2 regions of the Cupriavidus sp. DF5525 genome follow, and region 1 is predicted to be linked to the other one. Evidence: predicted binding sites of a transcription regulator. Region 1 holds the regulator's gene; the other holds the start of a gene.
The links. Region 1 encodes HrcA, which represses chaperone genes, less so after heat shock. Its sites were predicted from a motif close to TTAGCACTCNNNNNNNNNGAGTGCTAA; they were not measured.
Positions count from the first base shown of each region.

Region 2: groES (co-chaperone GroES) is a predicted target of HrcA. The motif match lies at 5,973-5,999, and genes of this name have one in related genera.

Region 1 covers NZ_CP168265.1:1,127,580-1,135,195, reverse strand. The annotation lists gene ABNX08_RS05420 (phospholipase A) at 1-131, shown strand, start outside; gene ABNX08_RS05415 (thioredoxin family protein) at 147-557, opposite strand; gene grpE (nucleotide exchange factor GrpE) at 668-1,237, opposite strand; gene ABNX08_RS05405 (hypothetical protein) at 1,513-1,686, shown strand; gene ABNX08_RS05400 (RNA-binding S4 domain-containing protein) at 1,772-2,167, opposite strand; gene hemH (ferrochelatase) at 2,164-3,279, opposite strand; gene hrcA (heat-inducible transcriptional repressor HrcA) at 3,392-4,429, opposite strand; gene ABNX08_RS05385 (NAD kinase) at 4,542-5,459, shown strand; gene recN (DNA repair protein RecN) at 5,513-7,267, shown strand; gene ABNX08_RS05375 (hypothetical protein) at 7,337-7,616, shown strand, end outside.
Region 2 covers NZ_CP168265.1:744,603-752,218, reverse strand. The annotation lists gene ABNX08_RS03620 (CpaF family protein) at 1-727, shown strand, start outside; gene ABNX08_RS03615 (type II secretion system F family protein) at 773-1,750, shown strand; gene ABNX08_RS03610 (type II secretion system F family protein) at 1,823-2,797, shown strand; gene ABNX08_RS03605 (metallophosphoesterase) at 2,985-3,770, shown strand; gene groL (chaperonin GroEL) at 3,889-5,532, opposite strand; gene groES (co-chaperone GroES) at 5,578-5,868, opposite strand; gene ABNX08_RS03590 (fimbrial protein) at 6,257-6,727, opposite strand; partial or broken gene ABNX08_RS03585 (hypothetical protein) at 6,909-7,043, opposite strand; gene ABNX08_RS03580 (IS4 family transposase) at 7,100-7,616, opposite strand, start outside.

The DNA.
Region 1 (7,616 bases):
TGGCGCGGCTGCTGCCCGGCACCGCCGGGTACCTGGTGGCGGGCTACTTCGTTGGCTACGGGGAGAGCCTGCTCGACTACAACCACAAGCTGCCCTGGCAGTTCCGCATCGGCTACGCGCTGTCACGCTGACGGCGCTAGCCCGACTCAGCCCGCCAGCGGCTTGCCGCTCGCCTTCAGCCGCGCATTGCCGACCGCGGCGGCAAACTGGCCGTGGCCGTGCCAGCCGGTGGCGCGGCCCAGTTTTTTGCCATTCTGGAAGAACATGAAGACCGGGATCCCGTGCAGCCCGAAGCGGCGGCCCAGTTCCGGGTACGTATAGACATTGGCGTGCAGCCAGTGCAGTTCGAGCGCTCGGATCGGCTCGGGATTGGCGAGCATGGCCTTCTTGGCCATCTCGCAGTTGAAGCAGTCCACGCCCCAGAAGAACACGCACACCAGCGCATCGCCGGCGCCGGCAATGGCGGCGTCGATGGTCTTGTCATCGACCTGCCGCATGCCGAAGGCATCGAAGGCGCGGTGGTCGAGATGGGGGGCCTGGGACGATTCCTGTTCCATACTCACGGTTGGCTCCGAAAAGACAAACGCCCGGGCCAGTCGGCACCGGGCGCTGCATCAGGGTACAGGGTCAGGACACACAGCGCAGTCGCGCAGCCGCCCTGCCCGGCTTACTTGGGTGCCGCCACCGTCACCAGCGCCGGCCGCAGCACGCGGTCGGCAATCGTGTAACCGCGCTGCAGCACGGCAACCACGGTGTTCGGTTCCTGGTCGGCCGGCACCATCGAGATGGCCTGGTGGCGGTGCGGGTCGAATTTCTCGCCCACCGGGTTCAGTTCCACGATCTTGCCGCGCTCGAACGCCGCCGCCAGTTGGCGCGCGGTCAGCTCGACCCCTTCGCGCAGCTTGGCGATATCGCCCGAGCCGTCGGCCAGCGCGGCCTGCAGGCTGTCCATCACCGGCAGCAGGTTGTCGGCGAAGTTCTCGATCGCGAACTTGTGCGCCTTGGAAATATCTTCCTGCCCGCGGCGGCGGATGTTCTCGCCGTCGGCAACGGCGCGCATGTACAGGTCATAGTTCTCGCGTGCCTTGGCTTCGAGGGCGGCCAGCTGGGCCGCCACATCCTCCACGGCAGCGGTTTCCGGCGCGGCGGTCTCCTGGCCTGCGGTCGCGGCGCTGGCCGCCTCATCGCCCGCGGGCGTAGGCGTCTGGGTGGATGGCGTCTGCTTCTGGTCTTCCATGTCGATCCGTATCAATACATTGTCGCGGCCGGCCGATGGCGCGGCCCCGGGTGGTAAATCGGCGTGTGTTGCGTGCAGTTGGTGGCAAGGCGCCGGTTTTCAAGAGTGGCGCCAGCGAGACGCGGAAACACACCGTTACAAAGCGTTGGCCTGTGCAATAGACGCCTTATTGCTTTGCTGCACCGCACTCACTAAGATTCTCATTAAGAAAAATGACAAAAATGTCGGGGGCCCAGGAGATGGTTCACATTTGTGCCTCTTCGGAAAATTTGGCCATGCATAAGCTGCCTGTGGTGACGCTGTGCCTCGTGGCCGCATTAGCGGTCATGACCACCTTTATCTGCCTCTCCGGCGCGTTCACGCCGCGCGATACGGAGTATGGCAGTGGCAAGGCGGTGTTCAAGCATTACATCGTTCCTATCGTCAGTCAGGAAGTCACGCAGGAATAGTCGGCCGGGACCAACAGCCTCCTGTCCGACACCCTTCCGCTGCGCGGCGGCACCGGCGCTATGCCGGTGCCGCCGCGTTGTCATTTCATCCCTTGAAGTCGTCGATGCGGCGGCGGTCGCGCTTGGTCGGACGGCCCTGGATCTGCGCGGACGGCTCCGGCTGCAGGCGCCGGCGTTCGGCATCGGCCTGCCGGCGCGCCTGGCTCTCTGTGCTTTCCTCGTACAGTGTCTGCGCCACCGGCGCCGGGCCGCGCGCCGGGGCAATGCCCTTGACCGCTAGTTCCCAGCGCTGCTGGTGCGCTTCCAGCACGACCTTGTCGCCCGGCTTCACCTCGCGCGAATTCTTGCACGGCTGGCCGTTGACAGTCACCTTGCCACGCTCCACCGCTTCGGCCGCCAGCGAACGCGTCTTGAAAAAGCGCGCGCACCACAGCCACTTGTCGATGCGCTGGCGCGCATCTGCCTCAAAATCCACATTCATGCCGCCGCTCCCCGGGTCTGCGCGCGCGAGCGCCGCGCTTCCAGTTCGTGCGGGTGCGGCGTGGCCAGTGGCCAGCCCTGCAGGTGCTGCAGCGCGATCTCCGCCATCGCCGCCACCCACGGTGCCGAATCATTCATGCACGCGATGAAGTGGAAGTCCTTGCCGCCCGCGACCTTGAATTCAGTCTGCCCTTCCATGGCGATCTCTTCCAGCGTCTCGATGCAATCGGCAGGGAAGCCGGGGCAGAACACGTCGACCCGGCCGGCGCCGACCTTGCCCAGCTCGGCCAGCGTCGGGGCCGTGTACGGCTGCAGCCATTCCGCCTTACCGAAACGAGACTGGAACGTCACCTGGTATTGTCCCGGCTGCAGGTCCAGCGCCTCGCCCAGCAAGCGGCCGGTCTTCAGGCACTCGCAGTGGTACGGGTCGCCCAGCTCCAGCGTGCGCCGCGGCACGCCGTGGAACGACAGGATCAGCTTGTCGCCGTGGGCGAAGTCCGGCATGCCGTGCCGGGCCCAGTAGGCGCCGACCTGCTGGTGCAGTGCCGAAATATAGGCCGGGTGGTCATGGAAATGCTTGACCAGCCGCAACTCGGGCTGGTTGCGCCACTGGCCGAGCACGCGGAACACCTCGTCGAACGCGGTCGCCGTGGTGGTGCCCGAGTATTGCGGGTACATCGGCAGCACCAGCACCTGCTCGCAGCCCTGGCGGCGCAGCGCCTCCAGCACCGACGCGATCGACGGGTTGCCGTAGCGCATCGCGCAGGCCACCGTCACCTCATGGCCGTTCTGGTTCAGCAGCCGCTGCAGCGCATGCGCCTGCCGCTCGCTGTAGACCAGCAGCGGCGAGCCCGTCATATGCGCCTCGCGCAGCCAGATCGATTCGTACTTGAGCGCCGAGGCGCGCGAACGCAGCGGCAGGATCACACCGTGCAGCAGCGGCAGCCAGGCCGCGCGCGGGATCTCCACCACGCGCGGGTCGGACAGGAACTCCTTCAGGTAGCGCCCCACCGCCTTGGGCGTGGGCGCGTCGGGGGTGCCCAGGTTGACCAGCAGGATCGCCGTGCGTGGCGCCTGGCCGTGCTGGTAGGCCGGTTCGGGAGAAAACGTCATGTCGCTTCCGGGTTGGCGCGGCGAGCGCAGATAACGAGCGCTCGCAACACGCTTCGGCAATATTTGCCGCGCTCGGTAGGAATGGGGCAGCTTTTGAGACCGGCCAGCCGTGTCACTGGTTCTGGCTCAGCGCGCTGGACAGCAGCCGCGCGGTGATGTCGACGATGGGGATCACGCGCTCGTAGGCCATGCGCGTGGGGCCGATCACGCCCAGCGTGCCGACGATCTGCCCGTCGACTTCGTACGGCGCGGTGATGACCGCCATGTCTTCCAGTGGCACCAGCCGGCTCTCGCCGCCGATGAAGATCTGCACGCCCTGGGCGTGGCTGGACACGTCCAGCAGCTGCAGCAGGCTGGTCTTGTGCTCGAACACGTCGAACAGCCGGCGCAGCTTGTCCATGCTGGAGGCCAGGTCTTCCACTTCCAGCAGCTTGCGCTCGCCGCTGATATAGACGTGGTCGTCCTCCTCGTCCTCGACGGTGCTGCCGGCCTCGACCGCCGCCTGCATCAGCTGCGACATGTCGCGGCGCAGGTCGCGCAGTTCCACGCGCAGGTGGTCGCGAACCGAGTCGAAGCTCATGCCGGCGTAATGCGAGTTGAAGTAGTTGGCCGCCTCGATCAGTTGCGCCGGCGTATAAGCCAGTTCGGTCTGGATGATGCGGTTCTGGACGTCGCCTTCAGGGCTGACGATGATCAGCAGGATGCGCTTTTCCGACAGCCGCATGAATTCGATCTGCCGGAACGCCTGCGCGCGCCGCGGCGTCATCACCACGCCGGCAAAGTGCGACAGGTTGGACAGCGTGCGCGCCGCCATGGTGATCATCCGCTGCGGGCCCAGCTGCTGGCCGCCGAGCTGGTCCTGGATCTGGCCGGTCAGCTCGGCCAGGTCGGCGTTGCGCTCGAGCGGCTTGGCCGTCAGCATGGAATCAACGAACAGCCGGTAGCCGCGCGGCGTCGGGATACGGCCAGCCGAGGTGTGCGGGCTGGAGATAAAGCCCATCTCCTCCAGGTCGGACATCACATTGCGGATCGTCGCCGGCGACAGGTCCAGCCCCGAGTACTTGGACAGGGTGCGGGAACCGACCGGCTGACCTTCCGCGATGTAGCGCTCGATCAGGGTCTTGAGCAGCGTTTTGGAACGTTCATCCATGATGTCCCGATTTTACGCAAGTTTTGGACCTTCCGGCGCCCGGCCTCGCCCGGCGCCGGGTTCCGCACCCGGCATGCTGACAACGGTTACGGCGGTATGGTCTAATCCCGGCATGTCCGCCCCCCCCAAAGACAGCGCGTTGCGCACTCCGTTCAAGACCGTCGCCCTGGTGGGCCGGTATTCCACCGCCGGCATCGAAGGGCCGCTGGAGGAGATCGCCTCTTATATCCTGCGCAACGGCCAGGATGTGGTGTTCGAGCGCGAGACCGCGCTGGCCACCGGGCTGACCGGCTACCCGGCCCTCTCCGCCGAGGAGATCGCCGAACAGGCCGATGTCGCCGTGGTCCTGGGCGGCGACGGCACCCTGCTGGGCCTGGCGCGCCAGCTGGCCGGCCACGAAGTGCCGCTGATCGGCGTCAACCACGGGCGGCTCGGCTTCATGACCGATATCGCGTTGGAAGACGCGCATACGGTATTGCCCGACATGCTCGACGGCCGCTACGAGGCCGAGACCCGGCTGCTGCTGGAATCGCGCGTGGTGCGCGACGACATGGATATCTTTTCCGCGCTGGCGCTGAACGATGTGGTGGTGAACCGCTCGGGCATCTCCGGCATGGTCGAGCTGGCGGTGTCGGTGGACGGCTTTTTCATGTACAACCAGCGCTCGGACGGCCTGATCGTGTCGACCGCCACCGGCTCGACCGCGTACGCGCTGTCCGCCGGCGGCCCGATCCTGCATCCTACGCTGTCCGGCGTGGTGCTGGTGCCGATCGCCCCGCACGCGCTCTCGAACCGCCCGATCGTGCTGCCGCACGACGCCGAGGTCACCATCGAAGTGGCCAGCGCGCGCGACGCGAGCGTCAACTTCGACATGCAGTCGCTGACCTCGCTGCTGCCGGGCGACCGCATTGTAGTGCGGCGCTCGGAGAAGCACATCAACCTGCTGCACCCGGTCGGCTACAACTACTACGCCACGCTGCGCAAGAAGCTGCACTGGCACGAGTATCCGTCCGAAGACAACCGCCTCTGAGCCGCCCCCCAGCCCGAGCCCGACCCACCGGACCGACACCCCCTCACGCCACGATGCTGCGCAGCCTGTCCATCCGCGATTTCGTCATCGTCGACACGCTCGACCTGGATTTCACGTCCGGCTTCACCGTCTTCACCGGCGAAACCGGCGCCGGCAAGTCCATCCTGATCGATGCCCTGGCCCTGGTGCTGGGCGAGCGCGCCGATGCCGGCGTGGTGCGCGAAGGCGCCCCGCGCGCCAGCGTCAGCGCCACCTTCTCGACCCACCCGGCGCTGGACGCCTGGCTGGCCGAGCGCGAACTCAACGGCGACGCGGAAGACGGCGTGCATAGCGTGCTGCTGCGCCGCACCGTCGATGCCGGCGGCCGCAGCAAAGCCTTTATCAATGGCGCCGCCGCCACGCTGGCGCAGCTGCGCGAAGTCGGCGATCAGCTGGTCGACATCCACGGCCAGCACGCGCACCAGCTGCTGCTGCGCCCCGACGCCCAGCGCCTGCTGTTCGACGCCCATGCCGGGCTGACCCAGCAGGCCGGCGCCGTGGCCGAGGCCTGGCGCGCGTGGCGTGCCTGCGTGCGCCAGCGCGAGGCGGTCGAGCACCAGTCGCGCGAGATGCAGCTCGAGCGCGAGCGGCTGGAATGGCAGGTGGGCGAGCTGGACAAGCTCAACCCGCAGCCGGGCGAATGGGAAGAGATCCAGTCCGAGTACAACCGACTCTCGCACGCCGCCGGCCTGATCGACGGCAGCCGCGCCGCGCTGGATGCGCTGTCCGAGGCCGACGGCTCGGTGCTGTCGGCGCTGAACACCATCGTGCACAGGCTGCAGCAGCTGGCCGATCTCGACCCGGCGCTGCGCGACGTGCTGGCCGCGCTCGAACCCGCCCAGATGCAGGCCGAGGAAGCCGCACACTCGCTGACGCGCTATGTCGACCGGCTCGAACTCGACCCCGAGCGGCTGCAGGCGGTGGAAGAGCGGATGCAGGCTTTGCACGCCACCGCGCGCAAGTACCGCCTGCCGCCGGAACAACTGCCCGACGAACTGACCGCACGCCGCCAGCAGCTCGACGACCTGCAGGCCGCCCAGGACCTGAACAAGGTGATGGCGCGCGAGGCCGCGGCCAAGGCCGCCTACCTGACCTTGGCGCAACACCTGAGCCACGCCCGCCGGCAGGCGGCGCAGGCGCTGTCGGCCGCGGTCACCGAGGCCATGCAGGGACTGTCGATGGCCGGCGGCAGCTTTGTGGCCGCGCTGAACGCGCTCGAGGAAGGCCAGAGCTACGGGCTCGAGCAGGTCGAGTTCCTGGTTGCCGGCCATGCCGGCGTCAGCGCGCGGCCGCTGGCCCGGGTGGCTTCCGGCGGCGAACTGGCGCGGATCAGCCTGGCGATCTCGGTGATCACCAGCGAAGCCTCGCCCACGCCCACGCTGATCTTCGACGAGGTCGACACCGGCATCGGCGGCGCGGTCGCGGAGGTGGTCGGCCGGCGCCTGCAGGAGCTGGGCCGCGCGCGCCAGGTGCTGTGTGTGACCCACTTGCCCCAAGTCGCCGCGCAGGCCGGCACGCACCTGCTGGTCAGCAAGGAAACCACCGGGGCAGGCGACGGCTCGGTCACACGCTCGCGCATCCGCGTGCTCGATCCCGCCGGCCGCGTGGTCGAGACTGCCCGCATGCTGGGCGGCGCCACCGTCACCGCGACCACGCTGCAGCATGCCGAGGAAATGCTTGCGCAAGGCATGGCCGAGGCACCAGCCAGCCAGTCGGCGCGCAGCGCGGGCGCCAAGGAAGGCCGGCGCGGCCGCCGCGCCGCAGGCTGATCTCCCCGCTGCCCGCCCATGGCCGCCCACTGCGGCGGCCGCCCACCCGATACTGACAGGAGCTTCACCATGACCCGCCAAGCGCCGCAAGCCGGCTTCCGGCATCGCCCCCGGGCATCCCTGCGCGCCGTTCTGGCGATCGCCACCGCCGCCTCGGCGGCACTGCTGGCGCTGTCCGGCTGCCAGGCCCAGTCCAAGGCCTACGCCCCGCCGCCGGGCAGCATCAGCGACGACCGCTCGCTCGGCGACATCATGGTCCGCTTCAAGCCGCCCGCGGTGAATCTGTCAGAAGATGCCGGCAAGCTGCTGGCCGAGATCAAGGGGCCGATCCGCTTCGTGGTCAAGCGCC
Region 2 (7,616 bases), 380 kb from region 1:
GATGGCACAGATGCTGCAGGCGCTGTCGACGGCCAAGGTCAACGTGCTGGTGTCGGGTGGCACCGGCAGCGGCAAGACCACGCTGCTGAACATCCTGTCGGGCTTTATCCCCGAGGACGAGCGCGTCATCACCATCGAGGACGCGGCCGAGCTGCAGATGCGCCAGCCCCACGTGCTGCGCCTGGAGACGCGCCCGCCCAATATTGAGGGCAAGGGCGAGATCAACCAGCGCGCGCTGGTGCGCAACGCGCTGCGCATGCGCCCGGACCGCATCATCCTGGGCGAAGTGCGCGGCGGCGAGGCGCTGGACATGCTCAACGCGATGAATACCGGCCATGAAGGCTCGCTCACCACCATCCACGCCAACACCCCGCGCGACGCGCTGACGCGGCTGGAGAACATGGTCAGCATGGCCGGCCTGACCATGCCTGCAAAAGCCATGCGCCAGCAGATCGCCTCGGCCATCACCGTGATCGTGCAAGCGGCGCGCATGACCGACGGGCGGCGCAAGATCATCAGCATCTCGGAGATCACCGGCATGGAGGGCGACATCATCAACATGCAGGAGATCTTCACCTTCCAGCGTACCGGCGTGGACAAGGACGGCACGGTCCGCGGGCATTTCCGCGCCACCGGCGTGTATCCCAAGTTCTCCGAGCGGCTGCGGGTGTTCGGCGTGGGTCTGCCGGACGAGACCTTTGACCCCGCCAAGCGCTACGAAGTCTAATCCGGCTGCCCAGATACAACGACAAGCAACCCCGGGGAGATACACATGAGTACGATCTTCTACGCCTTCGGCATTCTGCTGTTTGTTGCCGTGGTGCTCTGCGTCGAGGGCATCTACCTGTGGTGGAACAACGCCCACGGCCCGGCGGCCAAGCGCATCGAGGCACGGCTGCGGGCGCTGTCCGCGGGCGGCCACGTCAGCGCCGAACGCCTGTCGATCCTGAAGAAGCGCATGCTCAGCAACTCGCCGCGCATGCAGCGGTGGCTGATGAGCGTGCCGCGCATCGGTATGCTCGACCGCTGGCTGGAACAGTCCGGCAGCACCTGGTCGGTGGCGCAGCTGCTGGGCTACTGCGGTCTGGTGGTGCTGTGCGCGGTGGCGCTGATACCGCTGCTCCCGGTTCCCGTGCCGTTCATCCTGGCCGGCGCCGCGCTGGCGGGCTTGCTGCCCGTGCTGCATGTAATCCGGCAGCGCCATAAGCGGCTCACGCAGATGGAAGCGCAGCTGCCGGATGCGGTCGACATGATCAGCCGCGCACTGCGCGCGGGCCACGCGTTCAGCGGCGCGCTGGGCATGGTCGGGCAAGAGATGAAGGCGCCGATCGGGCCGGAGTTCCGCACCACCTTCGAAGAGATCAACTACGGCGTGGCGCTGGACGAGGCCATGACCAACCTCGCCATCCGTGTGCCGATCAACGACCTTCGCTACTTCGTCATCGCGGTGCTGATCCAGCGCGAGAGCGGCGGCAACCTGGCCGAGATCCTCGACACCATCGGCAACCTGGTGCGCGACCGCCTGAAGCTGTTCGACAAGATCCGCGTGCTGTCGGCCGAGGGCCGGCTGTCGGCGTGGATCCTGGGGCTGCTGCCGTTCTGCACCGCCGGGCTGATCCTGGTTGTCAACCCGGGCTTCATGCGGGTGCTGTGGGAAGACCCGCTGGGGGTGCGCATGATCGGCGGCGCGCTGTTCTCGATGGTCATGGGCGTGCTGTGGATGCGCAAGATCATCCGTATCCGGGTATGAGGCGGCACCGTGCAACGTCACAAGCGGCGGCGCTATAACAAGCAGGGACAGCCATCCTGACGGGAGTCCATCATGCAAGGCATTATCCAGGGGTTTCAGGCAGATCAGCTGATCTTGCTTGGGCTGATATTCGTGGCGGCGTTCGGCATGGTGTTCGGCGTGCTGCACGTGTTTTCGCCCGACCGCATGCGGGGGCGCATGGAGCAGCTCGCGGGCCAGGCGGGGAGCGTCGCGCCGGACGCGGGCAAGGTGCAGGCCTGGGTCGACAAGCTGGTGCAGTGGTCCAAGCCCGTGTCGCGGCTGTCGCTGCCCAAGGAAGGCTGGGAGAACTCGCAGCTGCGCGTGCGCTTCATGAACGCCGGCTGGCGCAACACCAGCGCCGCGCCGCTGTACTTTGCCGCCAAGACGGTGCTGGCGGTGGCGCTGCCGATGATCGGGCTGATGGCGCTCAGCGGCCAGCCGGCCATGCAGGAGCGCAACATTATGTTCGCGCTGCTGGCGGTGCTGGGCGCCATCGGCTACTACCTGCCGAACGTGGTGCTGGCGCGCAAGGTGTCACAACGGCAGCGCACCGTGTTCGAAGAATTCCCCGACGTGATCGACCTGCTGACCGTGTGCGTGGAAGCCGGCCTCGGGCTCGATGCGGCGCTGATGCGCGTGGCCGACGAGCTGGCGCTGCGCTGCCCGGTGCTGGCCGACGAGCTGCAACTGATGCTGCTGGAGTTGCGCTCCGGCTTCTCCAAGGAAAAGGCGCTTTCGAACCTGTCGCTGCGCACCGGGGTGGAGGACGTCGACAAGTTCGCCTCGATGCTGATCCAGGCCGACCGCTTCGGCACCAGCCTGGGCGAGTCGCTGCGGGTGCTGTCGGACATGCTGCGCACCAAGCGTCGCATGCGGGCCGAGGAGCAGGCGGCCAAGATCGCACTCAAGCTGCTGTTCCCGCTGATCTTCACCATATTTCCCTCACTGCTGCTGGTGCTGCTGGGACCGGCGTTTATCCAGATCTATCGCGTCCTGTTGCCGACGATGGCAGGACAGGGTGGATAGTACTCACGGGTAACCAATTGCGGTTCCCCCGGCTGTCTCCCGGCGCAATGCCGGCCAGACAGTCCCTTGCCCGGACCTGGTTCCGGGCTTTTTTGTTTACGGGCCAAACCGGCACGGGACTTGACCGGAGCGGCAGGCTTCTAAAGAATGCAAGCAATTCCCCCGCCGACCTCGCCCCGGAGTCCCCATGAAGCTACGCATCCTGAGCGACCTGCATATCGAGCACAACATGCCGCAGTCGGTACCGGACTGCGACGCAGACATCGTGGTACTGGCCGGCGACATCGCCAACGGCCGCGACGGCATCGACTGGGCGGCACGCACCTTCAGCCAGCCGGTGGTCTATGTCCCCGGCAACCACGAGTACTACGAAAGCAATTTCGACACCGTCGACCGGTTGATGGCGGAAGCCGCCGCCGATCACTCCGGCATGCAAGTTCTCAACGGTTCGGTGGCCGAGTTCAGCGGCGCGCGCGGGCGCGTGCGCATCCTCGGCACCACCTGGTGGACCGACTACACGCTGTTCGGCAACGACCGGCGCGAGGACGCGATGCAGGCCTGCGCCGCAGTGATGCTGGACCACCGCCTGATCGAGCTGGCCGGCGACGACGGCCGCGCGCGGCACTTCACGCCGGAGGACGCGCTGGCGCGCCACCAGGCCGCATCGGCCTGGCTTGCCGCCCAGTTGGCGCAGCCCTTCGACGGCAAGACGATAGTAGTCACCCATCACGGCCCCGACCTCGGCAGCCTGGACCCGCGCTATTCGCATGACCTGGTTTCCGGCGGCTTCCTCTCGCGCCGGCCCGACCTGGTGGCGCAGGCCGACCTGTGGATACACGGCCATACCCACACCAGCTTCGACTACTGCATCGACGATTCGCGCGTGGTGTGCAATCCGCGCGGCTATGTCAGCCGGCGTACCGGCGAGCTGGAGAATCAGCGCTTCGACTGGTGTTGCGTGGTCGAAGTCTGACGCCGCGGCGCGCGCCTTCAGCGGGCACCGTTCAAAATAAAAACCCCCGCGGGCTCGCACCCGCGGGGGTTCTTGTCTGACAGCCTGCCGGCAATCACCGGCAGTCGGTCGGCACAAATTACATCATGCCTTCCATGCCACCCATGCCGCCCATGCCGCCCGGCATTGCCGGAGCCGACTCTTCCTTCGGCGATTCGGCCACGGCGCAGTCGGTGGTCAGCATCAGCGAAGCCACCGAAGCGGCGTTCTGCAGTGCGGTGCGGGTGACCTTGGTCGGGTCCAGCACGCCCATTTCCACCAGGTCGCCGTACTCGCCCGAAGCCGCGTTGTAGCCGTAGTTGCCCTTGCCTTCGATGACCTTGGCAACGACGACCGACGCTTCTTCACCGGCGTTCAGCACGATCTGGCGCAGCGGCTCTTCCATCGCGCGCAGCACGATCTTGATACCGGCGTTCTGGTCGGCGTTTTCGCCGGTCAGTGCCGAGATCGCAGCGCGGGCACGCAGCAGGGCCACACCACCGCCGGGGACGATGCCTTCTTCCACCGCAGCGCGGGTGGCGTGCAGGGCGTCTTCCACGCGGGCCTTCTTTTCCTTCATTTCGACTTCGGTGGCAGCGCCAACCTTGATCACGGCAACACCGCCGGCCAGCTTGGCCACGCGCTCTTGCAGCTTCTCACGGTCGTAGTCCGAGGTCGCTTCTTCGATCTGGGCGCGGATTTGCTTCACGCGGCCTTCGATCGCCGCTGCGTCGCCGGCGCCGTCGATGATGATGGTGTTTTCCTTGCCGATCTCGATGCGCTTGGCCTGGCCCAGGTCGTTCAGGCCGGCCTTTTCCAGCGTCAGGCCGATCTCTTCAGCGATCACGGTGCCGCCGGTCAGGATGGCGATGTCTTCCAGCATGGCCTTGCGGCGGTCGCCGAAGCCCGGGGCCTTGACGGCGGCGGTCTTCAGGATGCCACGGATGTTGTTGACCACCAGGGTCGCCAGGGCTTCGCCCTCGACGTCTTCAGCGATGATCAGCAGCGGGCGGCCGGCCTTGGCCACTTGCTCCAGCACCGGCAGCAGGTCGCGGATGTTCGAAACCTTCTTGTCGAACAGCAGCACGAACGGGCTGTCCAGCTGGACCACCTGCTTTTCCGGGTTGTTGATGAAGTACGGCGACAGGTAGCCGCGGTCGAACTGCATGCCTTCCACGACTTCCAGCTCGTCGGCCAGCGACTTGCCGTCTTCGACGGTGATCACGCCTTCCTTGCCGACCTTGTCCATGGCTTCGGCGATGCGCTCACCAATCGAGGTGTCGCTGTTGGCCGAGATCGCGCCAACCTGGGCGATTTCCTTGCTGGTGGTCGTGGGCTTGCTGACCTTCTTCAGCTCTTCCACGGCAGCGGTAACAGCCTTGTCGATGCCGCGCTTCAGGTCCATCGGGTTCATGCCGGCGGCAACGTACTTCATGCCTTCGCGCACGATCGACTGGGCCAGCACGGTTGCGGTGGTGGTACCGTCACCGGCGTTATCGCTGGTCTTGGAAGCCACTTCCTTGACCATCTGGGCGCCCATGTTCTGCAGCTTGTCCTTCAGCTCGATTTCCTTGGCCACGGACACGCCGTCCTTGGTCACGGTCGGGCCGCCGAAGCTGCGCTCCAGCACCACATTGCGGCCCTTCGGGCCCAGGGTCACCTTGACTGCGTTGGCGAGGATGTTCACGCCTTCGACCATCTTGGCACGTGCGGCGTCGCCGAACACTACGTCTTTAGCTGCCATTCTTGAATCTCCTGAAATCTGTACGGGTGGCGGTCAGTCGGTGAATTACTTGTTCACCACGGCCATGATGTCTTCTTCGCGCATGACCAGCAGTTCCTGGCCTTCCACCTTCACGGCCTGGCCGGCGTACTTGCCGAACAGCACACGGTCGCCGACCTTGACGTCGAGGGCGATGTTGTTGCCCTTGTCATCCTTCTTGCCAGGACCGATTGCCAGTACTTCGCCTTGATCGGGCTTCTCGGCAGCGTTGTCGGGAATCACGATACCGGACGCGGTCTTGGTTTCGTTGTCCAGACGCTTCACGATCACGCGGTCGTGCAAAGGACGCAGATTCATACGGACTCCTAGATGCAAAAGTGAGTTTCTATTCACAAATCGGCCGGCTACCGAGGCGACGGCCGTCTGAAATGTTCAGGTGCCGCAAGGGGCTGTTCATGCTGTTAGCACTCACCCCCGGCGAGTGCTAATTATAGGGACGGGGTAGGGGCATTTCAAGACAGGGACTTGATGCGGGTTTTCCCGAAGCGGGTGCATTCTGCTGGGAACAACGCCCGGCCAGTCGCTTCCGTATGGCGAATAAGCCACTCCACTGCGGCCAAATCCCACAGATCTGGTGAGCTGACCTGCAGGCCAAAGCCGCCATGACAATCCGCAGGCGTCGGCAGGGCTACCCAGATGCCGGGGCGGCGTCACTTCGTCGTGCAACCGAAGCGGATAGTGATTGTTATTGGTACACCATGGTGAACGTCATCAGCGTGTTGGCGGTTCCGCTGGTCACCTTGCTGCCGGTCTGGTAGTAGCGAGCCCGGAGGGGGATCGTATAGTTGCCGCCGGTGCTGCCATTAAAGCCAGCCAGGCTCACCGTGCTACCCAGCGCAAAGGGCTTGTCCGAGCCATCCAGCAACTGGACGCCGACTCCCGTCACCGTCGATGCACCATCGAGTGCCACGACCGAGCCGTTACCGCCAAGCACGTTTGTCAGGGCATCAATCTGGTATCGGATGTTATTGATCCCGGGCGGGCAATTATTCAGGGCGATATTGAATCCTTTCGAGGCAGAATAGGCTCCCACGCCAGTGAATTCCGAAGTGCGATGCACGCCAAGATCGACCAGGACATCCGGGGTCTGACAGGAAGGCGCTAAACGAAATACTTCCCGCCGCGGTGGCAATATAAATAACCAGGGAATTGTCAAAATCGTACCTGACTGTCGGGAGGCTGGCAGCGGATATCGTCCCATAGGAAATCGGACCGGTCTTCACAAAAACATAATTCAGGTTCTGGCCGCCCCAATAAAAATGCACCGACCCTGTGCCCGTGGATGTGATGGGAAACGGTGTCTGTTGGTTGGTGATTTTCACCCCGATACCGGGGACGTTGGTGGGGAAGACCTTGTCCGCACCCGCCGGGTATGGCGTGACCGGAAGCGTCCAGCTACGGGTGAACGACCCGGAACAGGACGCATAGAACTGGCTGGTATTCGCTGGGGCCCACTTGAATGTCGCCAGCATTGCACCGACGGGCGCATCACGGGGTACAACAATCAATCCACCCAAGATAAGCAGCATCAACAAGCCTTATAAGCGGCATGTCGATGAGGCTTGTGGCGTGGTGGACGGGGCTTGGCGCGATCTGGTCGCACGCGCTGGAGACGTGTTGCGATCAAGGTCAAGGTCTCGTTCAGGGCAGCCTTGGCCCAGCGCAGGCCGAGCAGCAGTGCAGGCAGGACACGTTTAAGGGCGGTGATGGCGTAGGCACGGTTGATCCGATGATCCGAGTCAATGTCATGTTCCTGCGCGGCCGCAAGACAGCACAGGGCGTGCAGGTTATCGCACAGGACTTTGGCTCCGAAGTCCTGCCTGGCGGCCAACTGTGAGAGGCCGGACAGGTGTTCGAGTGCCATGCGGTGTTTGAGGCGTTTGAAGGCCTCCTCGAGACGCCAGCGCTGGTGATAGAGATCGCGGAAGGTGGCAGCCGGATGGCGGTGCCTGTCGAGCAGATTGGTGATGAGCACGCGAACCTTGGCGGCTGGCGAGATCTGCCGGATGAGCCGGACGGTCTGCGGGACGGACGCACATTCATAG